2 regions of the Marinomonas sp. TI.3.20 genome follow, and region 2 is predicted to be linked to the other one. Evidence: predicted binding sites of a transcription regulator. Region 2 holds the regulator's gene; the other holds the start of a gene.
What was found. The regulator FNR, encoded in region 2, switches genes on or off when oxygen is low (the NO sensors DNR and NnrR bind a similar motif). The targets are predictions, from matches to a motif close to TTGATNTANATCAA.
Positions count from the first base shown of each region.

Region 1: the regulator FNR is predicted to act here: its motif matches at 4,066-4,079, upstream of V6259_RS04665 (OmpW family outer membrane protein).

Region 1 is NZ_JBAKAS010000003.1:98,136-105,570, forward strand. It holds gene modC (molybdenum ABC transporter ATP-binding protein) at 1-524, shown strand, start outside; gene V6259_RS04645 (MarR family winged helix-turn-helix transcriptional regulator) at 740-1,192, shown strand; gene V6259_RS04650 (HD domain-containing protein) at 1,207-1,845, opposite strand; gene V6259_RS04655 (nucleoside recognition domain-containing protein) at 1,998-2,936, shown strand; gene V6259_RS04660 (MFS transporter) at 2,922-3,179, opposite strand; gene V6259_RS04665 (OmpW family outer membrane protein) at 3,385-3,996, opposite strand; gene V6259_RS04670 (carboxylate/amino acid/amine transporter) at 4,307-5,188, shown strand; gene V6259_RS04675 (YccT family protein) at 5,276-6,010, opposite strand; gene V6259_RS04680 (hypothetical protein) at 6,224-6,469, opposite strand; gene V6259_RS04685 (isocitrate lyase) at 6,645-7,435, opposite strand, start outside.
Region 2 is NZ_JBAKAS010000006.1:164,332-171,766, forward strand. It holds gene V6259_RS08615 (PP2C family protein-serine/threonine phosphatase) at 1-50, shown strand, start outside; gene V6259_RS08620 (YecA/YgfB family protein) at 152-799, opposite strand; gene V6259_RS08625 (RecQ family ATP-dependent DNA helicase) at 894-2,660, shown strand; gene V6259_RS08630 (SprT family zinc-dependent metalloprotease) at 2,650-3,177, shown strand; gene ttcA (tRNA 2-thiocytidine(32) synthetase TtcA) at 3,271-4,107, shown strand; gene V6259_RS08640 (YfaZ family outer membrane protein) at 4,119-4,685, shown strand; gene V6259_RS08645 (adenine phosphoribosyltransferase) at 4,772-5,314, opposite strand; gene fnr (fumarate/nitrate reduction transcriptional regulator Fnr) at 5,334-6,101, opposite strand; gene hemN (oxygen-independent coproporphyrinogen III oxidase) at 6,126-7,435, opposite strand, start outside.

The DNA.
Region 1 (7,435 bases), on a different contig from region 2:
CTATTTTATACATCAGCCACTCTATTGACGAAATTATTCGCCTCGCTGATTACCTTGTCATCCTAGATAACGGAAAAGTGATAGATCAAGGCAGAACGCAAAAAATTCTTGGAAAATTACCCACACATCTTCTACAAAGCCAAGACGCTAGTGTGCTCATTTCAGGAACCATTACTGAGAAACACAAAGAATGGGGACTCTCTAAAGTGAGTTTTTCCCATCACCATATGATGATAAAGAGTAGTGAAGAGAAAATAGGCGATACGATGCGATTAAGAGTCAAATCTAGAGATGTCAGTATTTCGCTTTCAAACGAAGATAATTCGAGTATTTTAAATCGCTTAGCGGTAGTGATCGATGATCTAGTAAAAGACGACCAAGATCCCAGCATGATGATGGTGAGAATGTTAGCAGGAGATACACCAATTCTGGCAAATATCACGGCGTTATCCGCGGATAAACTTAACCTTAAAAAGGGACAAAATGTCATCGCTCAAATAAAGTCGGCTGCCGTTTTAAGATAATCTATATCTTTTTTGTTGCCTCCCCTCTTCAAAATTTCAGTTCTTTTGAAAACTCATTCTAACTAAATCAATAAAAGCAATTTCAAAACCTTATGAACTTTCTTTGGTACAAACAGTCTTTGTAAGATTAGTATTAAATTGAAAAAACCAAACACATTGATTAAGTCTACTTTTATTAATAAAGCTCACTTAATCGATATGAAAAGAATGAGATTATGCCTAACAACGAATCAGACTTACAGCTTACCCTTATCAATATCATTTATGGTTTAAAAACCTCTATGAAAGAAACCATGAGCCTAAAGGAGATTCCTTTGTCTCCTCTGTGCTTCATGATTCTTAAAGGCATTCATGAAAATGAAAAATGCACGGCTCATGCGCTTTCTGAAATGACACATAAAGACAAGGGACAAATGGCGCGTTTGATTAAAGAGCTAATGCTGCACAAGGTTATTTATAAAGAAGCCAATCCATTAGACAAGCGCAGTCAATATTTGCGTTTAACTGAGGAAGGTCTTCAGTATTATCTCGAATTGAAAGCCGCAGACAATATCGCTATTAACCAGATACTATCTGGCATTAGCGATAAGGAACTAGAGCGATTTTTGAAACTAGGCGAAAAAATGGTAAAAAATATTGCCACTTTGAACACTAAGCCAAAAGCCTGAATGCGATGGTTACATCATATTTCCTTTGCTAGCTGATGTAAAAAATCTCGCATCTTACTTTCACGAAGCTCCCCTTCTTTGCGAGCCGCTGCAGTATTCAGTGTCGCACTAATATGAAATAACTTTTTAAAGAAATGATCTATTGTAAACTCGACGTCATTTGGCTGGCGTTGAGTACAAAAAGGGTCCTCTAAAGCATATAAACTACGCCCTAACGCCCCGCTAACTTGCATACAACGCGCAATACCTATCGCACCTAATGCATCAAGACGATCCGCATCCTGCACTATTTTCGCTTCAAGCGTTTTAGGATCTATATTCGCACTAAAACTATGGGCACAAATAGCATGATGGATCGGCGCATAATATTGCTCAGGATAGCCAATTTCAGTTAAGAATTTGACCGCCTTATCGCCTGCCATAGACGATGCTTTGGCTCTATCTGGGTGGCTTTTTGGCAATGAAAAACAGTCATGTAGCCATGCGGCTGGTACCACTATTGCCAACTCAGCAGACTCATCTCTCGCCAATTGCTTCGCTACTTTTACAACCCGTTCAATATGATGAATATCGTGAGCCACATCCGCAATGCTTTCTTGCTCAATAAACAAGCGACATTGGTTTTCATATTTTATTAGCCAAGAATCCGTCATGAAACGCCCTCTTTACAGTTTCTATCGCGTATCATACAAGTATTCAAAAGCGGTTTTAATAACAAATTAACCAAAGCAAACCTTCTAATTACAATAATTTTTCTATACATTGCCGCTTACCTACCGTTTTGTACCAATCACTGGAGTATTTGGTGGATCAGTTTATTTCCCTCATTTTAGTATCGGGTAAAGCTGGGCTTAATATGGCTCTGTATATTTTAATGCCTATGATGGTCATCATGTTAGCAATCATGAAGCTGCTTGATGCTAAAGGCATTTTAAGCTGGGTATGCGATAAACTGGCGCCAATGTCACGTTTATTTGGCATTCCAGGACTCGGTGTTTTTGCAGCCCTTAAAATTACCTTTGTCAGTTTTGCCGCTCCCATTGCAACCCTCTCCTTAATGGATAAAAACGGTACTAACGAACGACATTTGGCAGCCACACTAGCCATGGTACTCGCCATGTCTCAAGCTAATGCTGCCTTTCCATTAGCGGCTGTAGGGTTAAATATCGGTGTATTAATCGGTACTTCTTTTATTGGTGGATTAGCCGCTTCATCTGTTACTTATTATCTGTTCACAAAAAATTGGTCCACTTCCGAAATAACAAATGAAGATGATGCTCCAACAGCAAGTTATGAGGGAAAAAAGAGTATTTTACAAATTCTGTCCGATGGCGGGCAAGAAGGCATGCGTCTCGCTCTCGGCATGGTTCCTATGTTAATTATTGCGATCTTTTTTGTTAACGTACTCAAAGCGTTGCATGTCATCGATTATTTAGCACCAATATTAGCTCCTGCCTTAAGTTTGATTCATTTACCCGAAGCCAGTGTTCTGCCACTAATAACCAAATTCATTGCTGGCGGCACCGCTTATGTTGGCATCACAATCGATCTTGTAAAACAGGGCGCTATTAGCGTAACTGAGCTAAACCGGATGGCTGGATTTGCCACAAACCCATTAGATGTTGCAGGTATTGCTATTTTCGCTGCGGCAGGAAAACGTATCAACAAGGTGATGCGCGTTGCAATATATGGCGGCTTAATTGGTATGTTTGTCCGTGGGGTTTTGCACTTAATTATCTTTTAAGGTATTAAACAACCGACGGCGACCATAATTATCACCTAATCGCCCTCCCATCGCTAAACAGACAGCAAAACTGACACCATAAACTGCAACCATCAGCTCTAATTCTATATGGCTAGCATTCAATGCTGAAGCAATTGAGCCTAATGCAACATTTACTATTGAAAAGTCGATCAATGGCAGAAGCTGTCCAGCCATTAAAATAGCCAGCCCTGCTGCGCTCAACGAAGCTCTTGTCTTATTCATAATTACCCTAGAATTAATGATTCTTTGATATCGTCATGGAAGGTTTTTTAGACTGTCATCAAAAAGTAGCTGTTTAACTATAAAAAACACTAATAATATCATCAAAGTTTAAGAGCTTATGAGTTCTACATAAGATTCTAGAAATAAAAAAGCCTTGATGCTGCGGCAACATCAAGGCTTTAAAAAAAGAACCTATACTAGGGTGTTAAAAAGTATAACCAACACCTACCATAACTGACACTGGATCAATTTCTGTATGAATTGTGCCCACTGCAGTTCGAACATCAGTATCAATGTCCATATACCAAACAGACGCATTCGCAAACCAGTTCTTAGCAATTTTTGCATCTACACCCGCTTGTGCAGCCCAACCTAAAGAATCATCAACGCTAACATTTGTGCCTGCTAAGGCACCCTTGCCTTTCTCGTCAAAGAAGAAAGTGTAGTTAACACCCGCTCCAACATAAGGGCGAATTTTACTGTCGGCTTTACCAAAATAATATTGCGCCATCAAAGAAGGTGGTAACTGAGAAACTTCTGCGACCTTGCCATAGCCTTTTGTAGAGACATCATGAGTAAATGGCGTCGCTAACAGCAATTCAACCCCCATATTGTCAGTCGCCATGTAAGTCAAGGTAGCTGCTAATTGGGTATCATTACTAATTTTTAACTCGTCACCATTCACCTTATCACTGCTTTCATTCGGCATAACAATAGCGGCACCGCCCCGCACGAAAAAATCGCCTGCATTATGAGCAAGAGCAACGGAAGAACAAAGTGCAGAAACAAGAGCAACAGGGATAAGTGCTTTCATCATCAGATTCCTTTTTTTAGTCAAATGAAATATCAATGACGAGCAAGGTACCAAGTCTGATGCAGTAAAATGTTAATCTAGATCAAGGTTTGCCTAGCGCAAGCCAACAAGCACGACACAACCCCAATCTATGTCAATAAAAGCACACAATTTTGAATGCACTCTGCATTTGATTTTCGGTCAATTTACTTTACGAACATTCAGTTAGTGAATTACTTGATTAGTAAACCATAGATTTTATTTTGGTAAACAGATTTACCCAAATGATCGAACTGGTTAGACTTAGCGCAACTTTTGTTTGGAATCAAATCTTATGCCAATACTTATTGCCGTCACCCTTCTATGGGCATTCTCATTCAGCTTAATTGGCGTTTATCTCGCTGGACAAGTTGACCCCTGGTTTTCGGTGCTAATGCGCGTAGCGCTCGCCACAATGGTTTTTTTACCGTTCTTGAAAATTCGTCAGATTGAGCCAAGAATTGCCTTTAAACTGATGATTTGTGGAGCCTTGCAACTCGGCATAATGTACGGATTTTACTACCAATCCTTCCTCTATTTATCGGTACCGGAAGTGCTTTTATTCACGGTTATGACACCAATATACGTTACATTACTGAATGGATTGTTAGACAAACGCTTCAATATTGGTTTTCTTTTTAGTGCTTTATTAGCCGTACTAGGTGCTATTGCCATTCGCTATCAAGGTATTAACGAAGGCTTTATTAAGGGCTTACTCATTGTACAAGGTGCGAACCTTTGTTTTGCTGCTGGTCAAGTGGGCTATAAACGTATCATGGCAAAAGAGCGCCCTGATATACCACAGCGAACAATATTTGGTTGGTTTTTCATCGGTGCTCTTATTGTTGTTATTCCTTGCTTCCTAGCCTTAGGCAACATAGATAAATTACCGACAACCCCATTGCAATGGGGTATTTTGACCTACCTTGGTATTATTGCTTCAGGTTTAGGGTACTTTGCTTGGAATAGAGGAGCGACGTTAGTCAACATAGGAACACTTGCTATTGCGAATAATTTATTGATTCCTGCTGGCATACTAGTGAACGTTCTCTTTTGGAATCGTGATGCCGACATACTTCGACTTGCGATCGGTGGTGGTATTATCCTATTAGCGCTTTGGGTAAATGATAAGTTCAATCAAAAACTGGCCAATAAATCAGAAGTTCAAACCGCTTAAGTAAAAAATAATAGACAAAAAAAACCTGCAAATTGCAGGTTTTTTTGTTTCTAAATTTGTCTTTCTGTTTTTAATCAATAAACAATATTATTGAACTAACCAAACTTGGAAGGCTTTACGTTCTACTGGTGTCGCTTTATTGAACCAGAAGGTCAGCATCTCAAATTGTGTATTTTTAGCTTTCGGCTGATGCGTGTTATCTACCATCCAAATACGGAAGTCTTTGCGAGTTGCTTCATCTGATTTATTAAACCAGAATTGTAACATCTGAAATTCATTGGCTTCAGTAACGGATTTTGGCGCAGGAGCAGGCGCATACGTTGCCGCAGAATTAGCCGCAGCGGCAACACCGACACCAGTGAAAGTTTTAATCTCTTCTAGATAATCACGAGTAGGTTGAAAGCCAGATTTAAAAGGCAAGATTCTCTCTTTGTAATCTACCTTACTGCCGTCTTTCGTATTAACAATGGTAAACGTCGGTTTATCAGCGTAATTAGACGCTTTTTCATCAGTGCGAATATACGGTGCTTTGAGCTCAAGATTCACATCTTTTTTCATATCTAAATCAATAATAATTGGTTCAGATTTAAACAAATCTAAATTACCACTATTACGAACACTCTGGTGGTAACGTACGACAATTTGATGATGCCCTGGCTTTAGATCAACTTTAAAATCTGAACCAAAATCTCCCCCATCTTTCAGGTCAACATACATGATTTCGTATGAAACAGGGACTTTAAATTCCGCAGCAACAGCATGGGTGGTGATAGCTCCAAGTAGAATTGAGCTAGCTAGAATAGTGGTGTTCTTAAAGCGCATAGTTGGCTCCCTAAAGGCACGGCTTATGTTTTATCACGAGCCTATTTTTAATAATATTGTTATTCGAATACTGTCGAACCCGTTTATATTTCATCAATCTACCATAAAGCCAAAAAGAGTTTAGTATTATCTTCATTTTGCTTAATAACTTGCTGAATTTTGTCTTTTTTCTCATCCTAAACAAGAACATCACTATAGAGATTAATTATTACTCTATGGCCTAATTGGCCCACCGCCGCGATGATCTCCACCACTGTATTTACTATCATTCTTACCTGAGCTGTCTATCGGTCCATTACTTTTTTTAGCACTTAGAGATCCAGTTAATGGCCCCGTTGGCCCACCACCACGGTGATCTCCACCTTCATAACCATTATTTGAAAATAATGAGCACCCTGACAGACTCAAGATGGTAACCATAATAGCAATCTGTTTTAGTTTGTTCGTTATTCGTGTCACTGGCTTACTCCTATTGACCTTATTAGGTTAATGCTAAGTAGCTTAAAAAGAAAAGGCAAACAAAGCCTGCCTTACTTAACACTTTATTTTGCGCATAAAAAAAGGCCAGCAATCACAATATTGCTGGCCTTACAAAGACACACTTAAGGAAAATAGCTAAGGGAATAAACTAACCTTAAGAAGATACGGCGAACTGATTCATCGTATTATCTTTACCTGACGCTTTCAGTGCTTGCGCCCCAGAGAAGTACTCTTTATGGTCATCACCCATATTAGAGCCAGACATGTCCTGATGTTTTACGCAGGCCAAGCCTTGGCGGATCTCTTTACGCTGCACTTCTTTCACATATCCCAACATGCCTTGATCGCCAAAGTAGTCTTTCGCTAAATTGTCGGTAGACAATGCCGCAGTATGGTAAGTCGGCAAGGTAATTAAATGGTGGAAAATACCCGCTTGCTGCGCCGCGTCTTTCTGGAAACAACGAATACGTTCATCCGCTTCTATCGCGAGCTCTGTCGTATCGTATTGAGAAGACATCAACTGATCACGCTGGTAATCCGCGGTGTTTTTACCTTCTTCCAACCAGGCATCAAATACTTGCTGACGGAAGTTTAACGTCCAGTTAAACGAAGGACTGTTGTTGTAAACCAGTTTCGCATTAGGCACCACATCACGGATACGATTGACCAGTTCTGCGATTTGGCCAATGTGCGGCTTCTCTGTTTCGATCCACAACAAATCTGCACCATTTTGCAATGAAGTAATACAATCCAATACCACTCGATCTGCGCCCGTATCCGCTTTAAAGCGCACTAAACCATTTGGCAAACGGGTTGGTTTGATTAAACGATCGCCTTGTTTAATGGCCATATCACCAGACTGCATGTCTGCAAGCGAGGTCACTTCATCGCCATCTAGGTAGGCGTTGTATTGATCCGCTAAATCGCCTGGCTCACGAGATACTG
Region 2 (7,435 bases):
CAGAGCAATTGGATGACATTACTTTAGTGGCTGTTAGAAATACTATTTAAGCAGAGCTGTCTCTAGGTGAAGAAGTTTAAAAAAGGCGTCTCAAAAATGGGCCGCCTTTTTTAATTGAGTGCTGTTTGGACTTTTCTGTATATTATTCGTCTTAGCGTTTTTTCTTGTTCTTGTTTTTATTGGTATTCTGCTTGTTGCCAGCATGCTTTGATTTTGCTGGAGCGCGTTTTTCCGGCTCAGTTCGTAGCACAAGAAAAAGATCCGTTATCACGTCAGGAATTTGATCAATGCAAGATTTAGTGAGCTTTTCACTTTGGCGTATCTGAACCACTTCTTCATCATCAAAAAGATCAGACGCTACCATGATAGGCAGTAATAGCTCTGCAATCACTTCTTCTTTTTCAGAATCAAACCAGTGCTTTTCTGTCATGAAAACACCTTCCATGAAGCCCGTTGTCCATTCTTGTAATTCGCTGAGTTCTTCTGCAGAAGAGCCCATTTCGATCTCACAAGGAATAACAAATTCGTCTTCAGACTCAAGCTCTTTTTGGATCTCTAGTGACAGTCGGCTTAACAATTGAAGAATGTGTTTTTCTTCTTTTTCGCTTTCAAATTTTGGCGTGTCTTCAAAAATAACGGGGAGCCATTGCTCTTCGGAGATGGTAATAGGACAAATCGCTAATGCTGTTAAAAAGCCGTGAGCCATAACGAAGTTTTGACATTCTTCATGAACCCGATCTGACTCCAAAAAAGCTTCTAATGTGTCTAACTCAAGATCATCAAGAGGTTGGTTTGCCATTGTTTAATTCCTAATACTAAATAAGTCTGCGATTCTAGCGAAAAGACCGCTAAAAATCGATGCACAATCAACATGGTTAAGAGATAATTCTACCATGACTCAAAAGAAATCTATTTTATCAAAGCTAGGCTATCTCGAATATCTTCCTTTACAGGAAGAAGCCATAGATGCTCTATGCTCCGGCGACGATGTATTGTTGGCTGCCCCAACGGGTGGGGGCAAGTCCCTTGTTTATCAATGTGCTGGCATTATTAGAGAGGGTATTGGTGTTATCGTTAGCCCTTTGATTGCTCTGATGTCTCAACAAGTTGAAGACCTGAGGAAGAAAGGAATTAATGCCTACTTTCTAAATTCCAATTTAAACCCTAATGAACACGAAAATCTCCTTTGGGCTCTTCGCAATAATCATATAGATTTACTTTTTCTGTCTCCTGAAAAATTGGTTCAACCTTCTGTTATTAGTTTTCTACATGGAATGTCTATTTCATTGTTTGCTATTGATGAAGCTCATTGTATTACTCAATGGGGAGGCTCATTTAGGCCAGAATACAGTCAATTAGGTCAGTTAAGAGAAGCCTTTCCAAAGGTTCCAATCATAGCGCTAACAGGCACTGTCGATGAGTTGACGATAAAGACGATTCAATCATCCTTGCAGATGAACGATGCGTTGGTGTTGAAGGGAAGTTTTGATCGGAAAAATATCGAAATTCAGATCGCACAAAAAAGAAAAGCCAAACTACAGATATTGTTTTTTTTGCATAATGAAATGGCTGGCCAAAGTGGGATCATTTATTGTCGCTCACGAAAAAAAACAGAGGAGTTATCCTCTTGGTTAAACACCTTGGGATTACCGAGTCTTGCTTATCATGCGGCCATGAGTGACAGTGATAGACAGACAAATCATAAGCGGTTTTTAACTGAGTCCGGTTTGATTATGGTAGCGACTACCGCTTATGGAATGGGCATAGATATTGCTCACATTCGTTTTGTTATCCATGTTGACTTACCAGACAGCCCCGAGTCCTATTTTCAAGAAATAGGCCGCGCAGGGCGAGATAATCAGCCCGCTAAAGCGCTGCTTTTATATGGCCTTCAAGACATGTTAAAAGCCCAGCAACTTAACGCTTTTCAAAATCAGTCAGGCGATGAAAGAAAACCCAAGTTAAATGCCTTTTTCAAAGTCATTGAAAGTCGTGGCTGTCGTCGTCAGAATTTACTTGCTCACTTTGGGGAAGCCTCAGAAGCCTGTGGAAATTGCGATCGCTGTCTCGCGCCAACATCTGAGCAAAATGTCACGATAGCAAGTCAAAAGTTACTTTCCTTGGTTTACCATACAAAAGGCATTCAGCCATTTTCAGTGCTCATTCAAGTTTTATTGGGCAAGAGAACAAAAAGTGTATTGGCCATGCAAGGCGAGCGACTTGCTTTGTTTGGTAAAGGAAAGGAGCTTAACGAGGCTCAGTGGAAATCTGTCATTCGCCATTTAATTGCCTTTGATTACATTGAACTTAATCAAGCAGTGACATTTTGCATTCATTTAAAAGAAAAGTCTCGTGGCATACTAAAGTCTCAAATACAGGTTTTACTTGCTCAAGAAAGGTATTACCCCACACTTGATAATGAAAGCGCCATCAAGGAGACCGCGACTTGGCACCAACTTATGAGCTGGAAATTGACTCAAAAAAATAGCGTGTTGAGCGATGGACAATTAAGGAAAGTGTATCAACATAAGCCTACCACTATTGCGTCATTAAGCCGTCTAACAGGATTGTCGAAAGAAATTATCGCACCATTTAGCGAATCGCTTATCTCCCTGTTAAGTCGTGTTGAGGAAGTGCAGGAGAAAGATTGTGTCGGCTAACAAATCGTATTCTCTTCAGTCCCATGATTTAGCGTCATCCATTCAACAGGTTCAATCTCAAGTGTCTCATTGTATGAAAAAAGCGACGCTTTTTTTTGGGAAGCACTTTGATCATCCTACTTCGAACTTTAAGCAGAAAGGGAAGGCGGCAGGCACTGCTCACTTACATAAAAATGAATTGAGGTTTAATTATTTTATGTATCAGCAAGATGAGAGCTTGTTTATCGAGACAGTAGTCCCTCATGAAGTTGCCCATATTATTGTGTATCAAATTTACGGTAATAAGGTAAGGCCCCATGGTAAAGAATGGCAGGCCGTTATGAAGAAAATTTATCACCTTGAACCTAATAGAACACACAACTTTGACATCCCTCTGCCTAAGCAATCGTACACCTATCAATGTCAATGTCAGCAGCACGTATTCACCATACGAAGGCACAATAACGCACAAAAGGGCACTCAATATATCTGTAAGCTTTGTCGTTCATCGCTTTCTTTTTTAGCGCAGCATTCTTAATAAGCGAATCGTTAAGAGAGAGTGCTCATTTTTTGATGCGGGTTCGCGGTCAGTATAGTAAGATAGCCGCATTTCGTTTACAGCGTGTGTATCATGGATCTAACTAACAAACCTAAAGAAAAACTGGAGCTTAATAAACTCCACAAACGGTTACGACGACTCACTGGCCAAGCAATTGCCGACTTCAATATGATTGAAGAGGGTGATAAAGTGATGGTGTGTTTATCAGGAGGGAAGGATTCTTATACAATGCTTGAAATCCTTCGTAACCTGCAAGCTAGCGCTCCAATTAGTTTTGAAATTGTAGCGGTTAATTTAGATCAGAAACAACCCGGATTTCCTGAACATATATTGCCTGCGTATTTAGAAGAGCAGGGTGTCGATTTTCATATTTTAGAACGTGATACTTACAGTATTGTTAAAGAAATCGTTCCAGAAGGGAAAACCACGTGTGGCTTATGTTCACGTTTAAGAAGGGGCTCTCTTTATGGTTTCGCAGAAGAAATTGGAGCTACCAAAATAGCACTTGGTCACCATAGAGATGACATATTAGAAACGCTTTTTTTAAACATGTTTTTTGGTGGTAAGTTGAAGTCTATGCCACCTAAGCTATTAAGCGATGATGGCAAGCATGTCGTTATTCGCCCTCTAGCTTACTGCAAAGAGAAAGATATTGAGGCGTTTTCTATCGCTAAATCGTATCCGATTATTCCTTGTAACTTATGTGGTTCCCAAAAGAATCTTCAAAGACAAGTAGTAAAGGATATGCTTCAGCAGTGGGATAGAGATTATCCAGGTAGGACGGATATTATGTTTACTGCTATGCAGAATGTCGTTCCTTCGCATCTTGCTGATAACGAATTATTTAATTTTAAAGATTTAAAGCAATCTGAAGATGCTTTTAACAAGTTAAACATTGTATCAATATAGGATTAGTGCAAATGAATCTAACAAATAAAGCCTTACTGCTTACCGCAGGTATTTTGAGTTCATCCATGGTTTTTGCTTCTACTGCGGGTGTAAGTTTGACTAATGATTTAGTGAAAGCGGACGTTGCTATTGATGCCGGCCCTTTTTCTATTAGTGGTGGTGGTACTCATGATGCTGATAATGAAACTTCTTCAGCTTATGTTGGTATCAATATTCAAGATTCAGACACGAGTGGCCCTTTGCAAATTGGGTTGGGTGTTCGCATCTATGCTCTTGATAACAATATGCAAGGGAAAAATGATGAGATTGCCGTTGCTACGGCATTGGGTGGCTGGTACCGCTACACATTCCCTATGGCAAACCGTTTAAGTTTTTACGCTTCTGGTTACTATGCGCCAACGGTGTTGTCTGTATCACGATTGGATCACATGTACACATATGATGTCCGTGGCGAATACATGACCACACAAAATACCCGAGCTTATATTGGTTACGGCAGTACTGTGTCGGTTTATACAAATGGCGAGCGTCGCGAAACAAGTGATGGCCTAAGTATCGGTGCTTCTGTTGCTTTCTAAGTGAGTAGTTTGATATAAAAAAGGTGGCCATCTTGGCCACCTTTTTTATTAACTAAATTTTATCTTGTATAAGGGCTAATTAGCCTTTATTCACCGGAAAAAGCGCATAAGCTAAAAATAGATAGATCGTTATCCTGTAGTTTCTGGCTGCCACCAAGGTCGGGTAAATCAATAATAGCGGCAACTTCTTTAATATTCGCACCTTGACTGGTCAGTAACGCAACCGCTGCAAGCAATGTTCCACCGGTAGCAATTAAGTCATCAAACAATAACACTTGATCACCTGCTTTTACCGAATTTTCTTGAATCTCAAGCTCAGCAGAGCCGTACTCCAAATCATAGGATTGTGAAATGGTCTTGCCAGGCAATTTGCCTTTCTTACGGATCAAGATCAATGGTTTTTGTAATTCATAAGCCAAGACAGCCGCGATTAAAAAGCCACGCGCATCAATGCAGGCAATATGAGTAATATCGCTGCCAATATAACGGTGCACGTAGGCATCAACTACCATCCGCATACCTTTAGGATCACTAAAAATTGGGGTGATGTCGCGAAAGCTGATACCGGCTTTAGGCCAGTCTTCAACGGTACGAATTAATGACTTGACGTAAAAATCATCGTAAAGCATAGGATAAAAGAGCCTTTTTCTATTTGTTCAAATCGGCGAGTCTAGCACAATCATCCGCTATCCCCACTAACTTTTGTATTTCCGCAAGATCAGTAATGGTTATCTCTTTACCATCCACTTCAATCAGCTTGTTCTTTTGAAAGCGGGTTATCACACGGCTAACGGTTTCAACGGCAAGGCCCAAATAATTGCCAACTTCTCCACGGGACATTGCTAAACGAAAAGAAATAGCAGAATAACCGCGTTTTTTGAAACGACTAGAAAGGTTCAAAAGGAATGAAGCGACTTTTTCATCTGCATTCTTTTTACCTAGTAAAACCATCATTTGTTGGTCTTCACTGATTTTTCGGCTCATTATTCTAAAAAGCTGATGCCTTAAAGAGGGGATTTGTGCGGTTAAGTTTTCTAGGTGGCTAAATGGAATTTCACAGACTGTGGTTGTTTCTAACGCTTTGGCGGTAATAGGGTAAGTATCGTTATCAATGCCACTCAAACCAACCAGCTCACTCGGACAATAAAAGCCTGTGATTTGCTCTTCACCTGAAGAGGTAATATTGAATGTTTTGAGCGTTCCTGTTCGAACGGCAAAGACAGAGTCAAAGGTTTGACCTTGATGAAAGAGAATTTCCCCTTTCTTTAATGGACGCTTCCTTTCAATAATTTGATCCAATCTGTTTATATCTTCATCAGCTAATGCGATGGGTAAACACAATGCACTTAAGCTGCAATTCTGGCATTGAGATGTTAGCTTACTGGTGAACCTTGATTGGGCGTGTACGATTGACATAAAGATCTCCCTGACTTCGATTTATTAGATTACCCTAGAGTACTTTACTGCGCTGCCTAGATACTTATCAAATACCATGCAAACACAGCGAATTAGCAAGCGTCCACGCTCTGTTACTCTAATGATAGTATGTTCTTCAATCTGTTCAATTTCAACAATACCATCTTCTTCTAACGCTCTTAATTGCTGTATTTCATCATGAAAATAGTTGTTGAAGTGGATAGCGTGTTTTTGTTCAATGGTTCTACTATCGAGTTCAAATTGGCTAATTAATGCCATAATGGTGTGATGACGAATTAGATCATCTTCATTGCTAATATACCCTTTCATAATGGCCAATTGACCATTTTCGATGCTGTTTTGATAAAGCGATAAATCCGTATGATTTTGGATGTATACACCTTTCAGATGACTAATCGCGGACACGCCAAAGGCGATGAGATCGGTTTCAGCGTGGGTAGTATACCCTTGGAAATTTCTTTGCAATTCACCTTTTTCTTGCGCTATTTTTAAGCTATCAGTAGGTTTTGCAAAATGATCCATTCCAATATATTCATAGCCAGCTTGGGTTAATAATTCTATAGACAGTTTCAATAAATTCAATTTACCTTCTGGTGAAGGGAGATCACTGTCTAATATTCGACGCTGAGCTCTGAAGCGTTCAGGTAAATGTGCGTAGTTGAAAACTGAAATACGATCAGGGTTCAGTTCGATGACTTTTTCTAGCGTACTCTTAAAACCGTAAATAGTTTGTTTAGGAAGTCCATATATAAGGTCAAAGTTAACGGATAAGACCCCTAGGTCTCGAGCGTCATTGAGTAAATCTCGAACCATTTCTACAGGTTGTACTCGGTGTATTGCTTTTTGTACTTCATTGTCGAAGTCTTGCACTCCAATACTGATGCGATTAATGCCATTTTCGACTAGTAGTTTCATTTTGGAATGGCTGATTTCTCTTGGGTCTATTTCAATGCTGTAATCTTGGCTGCCATCTTGAACTAAGTTGAAATGATGGTTTATGGCAGAAAATAAGTGTTTCAACTGTTCGTCGGACAAAAAGGTAGGAGTGCCTCCACCAAAGTGAAGTTGAGTCACTGGACGATTTTTATCAAGCATTAGGCTTCTTAAACGCATTTCTTCTTCAAGTAACTCAACGTACTCGGCGCCTTTATCGTATTGTTTTGTGACGACCTTATTGCAAGCGCAGTAGTAACAAAGATGCGCACAAAACGGAATATGAAAATACAAGCTAATAGGAGCATGGCTTGGTGATAGCATTTTATCAATCAAGGCTATTTTACTAATGTTAGCATCAAACTGTGGGGCGGTTGGAT